Regions from separate parts of the Sporosarcina sp. resist genome, predicted to be linked through region 2. Evidence: riboswitches for the same ligand, from Rfam matches in the RefSeq annotation. Region 2 holds a riboswitch; each other region holds the start of a gene.
The links. A riboswitch is a leader RNA that binds a small molecule or an ion and turns the genes downstream of it on or off. The one in region 2 is predicted to bind S-adenosylmethionine.
Positions count from the first base shown of each region.

Region 1: linked by a shared signal. The riboswitch ahead of metK (methionine adenosyltransferase) and the one ahead of H7992_RS02845 (MFS transporter) in region 2 are both predicted to bind S-adenosylmethionine.
Region 3: linked by a shared signal. The riboswitch ahead of cysC (adenylyl-sulfate kinase) and the one ahead of H7992_RS02845 (MFS transporter) in region 2 are both predicted to bind S-adenosylmethionine.

Region 1 is NZ_CP060287.1:1,201,425-1,203,702, reverse strand. It holds gene metK (methionine adenosyltransferase) at 1-907, opposite strand, end outside; SAM riboswitch class I at 1,097-1,214, opposite strand; gene pckA (phosphoenolpyruvate carboxykinase (ATP)) at 1,397-2,278, shown strand, end outside.
Region 2 is NZ_CP060287.1:572,442-574,719, reverse strand. It holds gene H7992_RS02850 (5-methyltetrahydropteroyltriglutamate--homocysteine S-methyltransferase) at 1-985, shown strand, start outside; SAM riboswitch class I at 1,014-1,124, shown strand; gene H7992_RS02845 (MFS transporter) at 1,207-2,278, shown strand, end outside.
Region 3 is NZ_CP060287.1:2,473,847-2,476,124, forward strand. It holds gene H7992_RS11985 (TraB/GumN family protein) at 1-39, shown strand, start outside; gene H7992_RS11990 (DMT family transporter) at 99-1,007, shown strand; SAM riboswitch class I at 1,174-1,274, shown strand; gene cysC (adenylyl-sulfate kinase) at 1,498-2,097, shown strand.

The DNA.
Region 1 (2,278 bases), 630 kb from region 2:
CTGCAGCGACAATGTTCTTCGCAACATAACGTGCCGCATATGAAGCCGAGCGGTCCACTTTCGTCGCATCTTTCCCAGAAAACGCACCGCCGCCATGACGCGCATAACCACCGTACGTGTCAACGATGATTTTACGGCCAGTAAGACCTGCATCTCCTTGAGGTCCCCCTATTACGAAGCGGCCAGTTGGGTTGATGAAGTACTTCGTGTCTTCATCGATTAAATCAGTTGGTACAACCGGGTTTATGACGAATTCTTTAATATCACGCTGAATTTGCTCAAGTGTTATTTCAGGGTGATGTTGCGCTGAAATAACAATTGTATCGATGCGTACTGGTTTATTGTTTTCATCATATTCAACAGTCACTTGTGTTTTTCCATCTGGACGCAGATACGTAAGGGTTTCATCTTTGCGTACTTGTGCAAGTCGGAATGATAATTTATGAGCTAGGCTAATTGGTAACGGCATCAGTTCCGGTGTTTCATTACAAGCGTAACCGAACATCAAACCTTGGTCACCAGCTCCAATTGCTTCAAGTTCATCATCTGTCATCGAACCTTCACGCGCTTCAAGTGCTTGGTCAACGCCTGCAGCGATGTCGGCTGATTGTTCATCGATCGCAGTCAAAACTGCAGATGTTTCCCAATCAAATCCGTATTTCGCGCGTACATAACCAATTTCTTTAACAGTTTCACGCACAACTTTCGGGATATCGACATATGTTGTCGTCGTAATTTCTCCTGCAACGAGGACAAGTCCTGTTGTAATTGTCGTTTCACATGCAACACGTGCATTTGGATCTTCTGCCAATATAGCATCTAGAATAGCATCCGAAATTTGGTCACACATTTTGTCCGGGTGTCCTTCAGTTACCGATTCTGAAGTAAATAGTCGGCGATTTGTCATGTTATTTCCTCCTTATATCCTACGAGATTGATACGGTACTCATATGTCCCATGTAGAGTCTTTTCTAAATGAAAAGACTACAAGCCATTGCGAGCTCTATACACGAGGATTAAGGGCGATATCATATAAAAAGCCCTTCGCTCACGTAATAATACATGAGGAAAGGCATGATTTCATAAGCACCTTTCACTCTTATCATACAAGGACTGTGCCTTGCTACAGGTTTGGCACCTTCGCGCAGACAAAACGTCTGTGCAGGTTGCCGGGTTTCATAGGGCCTGACCCCTCCACCAGCTCGGGATAAGAGTATCCGTTCAACTATATATGCTACGAAAAATCTTGTTGCATGTCAAATCTTTTTACCCATTTTGCGTATAAATCCTTGAGGTTTGAATTAGTATAGATTATTATTCTTAATGTGTTATACTAATTCAATAATGTGATGACACCCAATTGATTGGGACTATATGCAAAGGACGGTACATACTTATGATATCTGCGAAAATTAGTGATGACCTCAACAAACTTCTTTCTGGGAAAAATGTAAAAGTTCAACTTTCAGTTCCACAACTTGTTGAAAAAGCGATTTCACGTGGTGAAGCTCAATTGACATCAGACGGAGCGGTTACAGCTCAGACAGGCAAATATACAGGTCGTTCACCTAAGGACAAATACATTGTTGAGGAAGCGTCCTCCAAAGACAAAATCGATTGGGGCAACGTCAATCGTCCAATCTCTTCTGAAATTTTCGATTCATTATATAATAAAGTAATTACTCATTTGAGAACAAAAGACGAACTGTTCGTCTTCAAAGGTTTTGCAGGCGCAGATCCAGCTTCACGACTATCCATTCAAGTTGTGAATGAATTTGCATGGCATAACCTGTTTGTTCACAACTTGTTCATCCGCCCAACTGAAGAAGAACTAGTACAACATGAATCACAATTTACAATCGTTTCGGCTCCTTCATTTAAAGCTGATCCTGTGGTCGATGGTACGAATTCAGAGACATTCATTATCGTATCAATGGAAAAACGTATTGTTCTTATCGGTGGAACTGAATACGCTGGCGAAATGAAAAAATCAATCTTCTCAATCATGAACTACTTACTTCCTGAAAATGGAATTATGCCGATGCACTGTTCGGCAAACGTTGGTGAAGACGGTGATGTTGCCCTATTTTTCGGTCTTTCTGGAACAGGTAAAACAACACTTTCGGCAGATGCAAACCGTAAATTAATCGGCGATGACGAGCATGGCTGGTCTGACACTGGTGTCTTCAATATCGAAGGCGGTTGCTATGCAAAATGTATTAATTTATCACAAGAAAAAGAACCTGAAATTTTTGGTGCAATTCGTTTTGGTTCCGTA
Region 2 (2,278 bases):
ATTACGCACAATCGAAGACGAAGAAATTACAAAGCTCGTCGAAAAGCAAAAAGAAGCTGGACTTAATTCTGTGACGGACGGAGAATTCCGCCGTAAATGGTGGCATTTTGACTTCCTTTCTGGCTTTGACGGCGTTGAGTTTTTCGAAACAGATAAAGGACTCCAATTCAATGGTGTTGTAACGAAAGCACACGGCATTAGAGTGACAGGAAAAATTGGGTTTAGCGACCATTACATGATTGAACACTTCAAGTTCCTGAAAAGTATCGCAGTTGATGCAGTCGCAAAATTCACGATTCCAAGCCCGAATATGCTGATTCACAGAGCGACATTCGAAGAAGGCATCTATGCAAATGACGAAGAGTTATTTGATGACTTGGTTACAGCCTATCAAGACGTAATTCAAGCACTGTACGATGAGGGATGTCGTTATCTTCAAATCGATGACACGTCTTGGGCTTCCTTCTTATCGGAAGAAGGAAGGGAAACATTGAAAGCGAAGGGGCAAAATCCTGACAAACTTGTACAACTATCGGCACGTGCCATCAATGAATCCATCGCGAAAAGGCCTGCCGACTTGCTCGTGACGATGCATATTTGCCGCGGCAACTTCAAATCGACCTATTTTTCTAGTGGTGGCTACGAGGATGTATCCGAAACAATTTTCGGCGGATTAGATGTTGACGGTCTTTTCCTTGAGTTTGACGACGAACGCTCCGGCAGTTTTGAACCGTTGCGCCATGTCAATCGCCCTGACCTTTTCGTCGTATTAGGCTTGATCACCTCTAAATTCGGCGAATTAGAGGCCCCTGAACAGCTTAAAGCAAGAATAGCAGAGGCCTCAAAGTATGTTCCTTTAGATCAACTATGCTTAAGCCCACAATGTGGCTTCGCATCAACAGAAGAAGGTAATCAGTTAACTGAAGAACAACAATGGGAAAAAGTTCGTCATGTTGTAACTATCGCGCAAGACGTTTGGCAGTAACCTTTACAAATTAAATAGGCTAATAAAACTCTTATGAAGAGCGGTGGAGGGGCTGGCCCTATGAAACCCGGCAACCATTCAACAATCATGTTGATAAGGTGCTAATTCCTGCAAAGCACTATGCTTTGGAAAATGAGAGGGTATTTTCTCTCGAATGCCTCTCTACTAACACAGTGGAGGGGCATTTTGTTTTATTAACAATAGAATTGGAAGTGTGAGAAATGAAAAAGGAAGGTTTGCAAAGATATCATACGATTTGGGGCTTGTTATTTTTAGGTTGGTTTGTTTCTTACGTTGACCGGGTTGCAACTGGGCCGATCATTACATATATGATTGAAAATGAAGTTTCTTTTTTTGCAGTCGTGGCAAACCCCCATGGAATTGGCGGATTGATTGGTAGTTTATTTTTTGCCGGTTTTATGTTAATGCAATTTCCTGGTGGCTACTTTGGGGACAGGTTTGGCTATCGTGCTATTATCATTTTAAGTATTGTTTGGGCTGGAATCGCCACTTTATTAACGGGTTTGGTGGGAGGCCTTGTTGCATTTATTCTTTTCCGAGTCCTACTCGGGCTAGGCGAAGGCGTTTTTTATTCGAATGACCGCTCTTATATTGCCTATCATACACCTCCTGAAAAAGTTGGATTAGGAATGGGCGTGGCGCTTACCGGACTTTCTGTTGGTCTGACAGCGGGCACACTTGGCGTCCCTTATCTTATTACAGTCGCAGAACCATTAATGGGTGAAGGGGCTTGGCGCTTTCCTTTTTTCGTGACCGGAACAATTACACTCATTATTGCACTCCTACTATTTAAATATATGAAGCCCAAAAACGATTCAAGTGCTTCTGTAGATTTGTCTTCACCTGGTATTAAAGCACAGTTTAGCAAAGGGCTATTGTACATGTCCATGTACTCAGCCGTTTTTCTTGTCATAGTGATGGGCATCTATTACTTTTCCGTCAAACTAGGTCTATCCTCTATCGCGATTGCGGTCATTCTTGTTGCACTTTGTCCGCTCTTAATACTTTATTTATACACAACGAAGAAGTCTGAAATAAAACCGTTAATAGCGAATAAGAATCTTTTCTTATTGTACTTGTTCTTTATCCCTATCATGTGGCATCTATGGTTTTACGGATTTTGGTCCGTCTCTATCGTCAAAGATTTCGGTGGCGGTGCGTTAATGGCTGCCGCTTTGATTGCATCGTTTAATGGTTTGGCCGGAATCATTGGTTTTCCTCTTGGCGGCAAAATTTCTGACATAGTGGCCAATCGTCCAAATGGGCGACGTA
Region 3 (2,278 bases), 1.9 Mb from region 2:
GCCGACGTTATCCGTGTATTCTTTGAAAACTTAAAGTGAAATCAATTGATCAGCATTTTCTTTTAAACGTTTTATAGTAATAATGGGGTGGGGACCGGATGAATCGAATCAGTTTTTGCTTGTTAGTGATTTTGACGACTGGACTAATGGGTTCTTCTTTTACAATAGGGAAGTTAGGGTTAGCCTATTCATCTCCACTCCTATTAGTCGCTCTGCGTTTTACGCTTGCAGGGATTATTATGGCAACTATCGTTAAAATCTTAAACAAGCCACATCCAGTAAAAGCAATCGACTGGGTGTGGCTTGTTCTAATTGGACTTTTCCAAACAGCTTTTGTGATGGGCTGTATATTTATGGCACTGCGTACAATCACTTCTGGAGAGACGTCTATCCTAACGTTTATGAATCCTTTACTCGTTGTCGTTTTTGGGACGCTTTTTTTAAAATCGCGTTACCATATTCAGCAATGGATAGGTGTACTGTTAGGTTTTATCGGGGTTTTTCTCACGTTAGGTTCACATCTTGACTTTAAAGTCGGTACCATATTAGGGCTTTTGTCGGCTGTTTCATGGGCGATTGCTACGCTATTGATAAAAATACATGGTTTCAAATTTGATACGTATGTAATGACAGCCTATCAAATGCTTTTTGGTGGATCAATTCTCTTTCTGGGAAGCTTACTACTGGAAGAGACTTTCTTTAAAATGACTACTCAATCTATCCTGATTTTGTTATGGCTTACCATTGCAGCATCAATTATTCAGTTTTCTATTTGGTTTTATCTTCTCCAAAGAGGTAATCAAGAACGAACTAGTGCATTCCTTTTTTTAGCGCCATTCTTCGGTGTACTCACAGGATGGTTTTTACTCCATGAAAGACTAACCTGGTCTATCCTTTTTGGTGGATTACTAATATTTGCAGGAATCTTTCTTGTTAATTGGAAAAATAATTATGAAAAGGAAATAGAGAAAACCGATGAGAACAACGAAAGGTTAAGTGAGAGTTAACTAACATGTTTCCTAGCGCACTGAAAAGTAGTTTAAAGTGCCTATTATATGTGCAAGAAGATCGCCTTTAATTCCAACTAAACTGATATGATTGAAAATAAATTCTGATAAGTCATTGACTTTGAATTTTCGATAATGTAGTATTGGTCTCAACTTAATAGTTTATATCTTATCTAGAGAGGTTGAGGGACTGGCCCGATGAAACCGCGGCAACAGACTGTTTAGTACTGTGCCAATTCCAGTAAACGAAAGTTTAGCAGATAAGAGGAGTAATATGTGTTCGATTCTATTAACCTCTTCTTGCTCTATTTAGAAGTGGTTTTTTTATTTCTTTACTGTAAAGGTTGTAAGTCATTTATCATTTTAACAATTTCATACATGCTAATTAGACAACTAAAGGCAACTTTCTAATCGATTATTTGAATCGGAAAAAGGTGTCTTTTTTGTATATAAAAATTAAACTGAAACAAATGATTTAGGGGGGCAAACAATGACAGAGTCTACAAATATCGTTTGGCATGAATCAGAGGTAACAAAAGAAAATCGTCAAGAACTAAAGGGCCATAAGAGTGCTATTCTTTGGTTCACTGGGCTATCAGGGTCAGGGAAATCAACAGTTTCAGTAGCGCTAGAAACAGAGTTACACGCGAAAGGCATTCATACTTATCGACTGGATGGAGATAATGTCCGGCACGGTTTAAATAAGAATCTAGGGTTTAGTCCAAATGATCGGACGGAAAATATTCGCAGAATCGGTGAAGTTTCAAAACTAATGGTCGACGCTGGCTTATTCACATTAACAGCATTCATATCGCCTTATCAGGAAGATCGAGATCAGGTGCGAGAAATTGTCAAATCCGATGAGTTTATCGAAATATACGTTAAGGCAAGTTTAGAAACTTGTGAAGAACGGGATCCGAAGGGGCTTTATAAGAAAGCAAGATTGGGTGAAATTAAAGGCTTTACAGGAATTGATGCTCCTTATGAAGAACCTGTTAACCCGGAAATAATCATTGATACCAATCAATTAAATATTGTAGAGTCTGTCAAAGCCATCGTTTCTTATTTAAAAGAAAATAACTATATCTAAAAAATTACAAAATGCGTAACATATTGGGGTTTTAGGAATAGAATGTATTTAAACCTACTTGACACATAGGATTAATAAAGTTAGTATAAACGCTAATCACATGCCGACTGGAAATCCAGAAGCTAATGGACAATCGTGAACATACGAACAATTCGCTGACTAAAAAATTAGAGGCGACTTT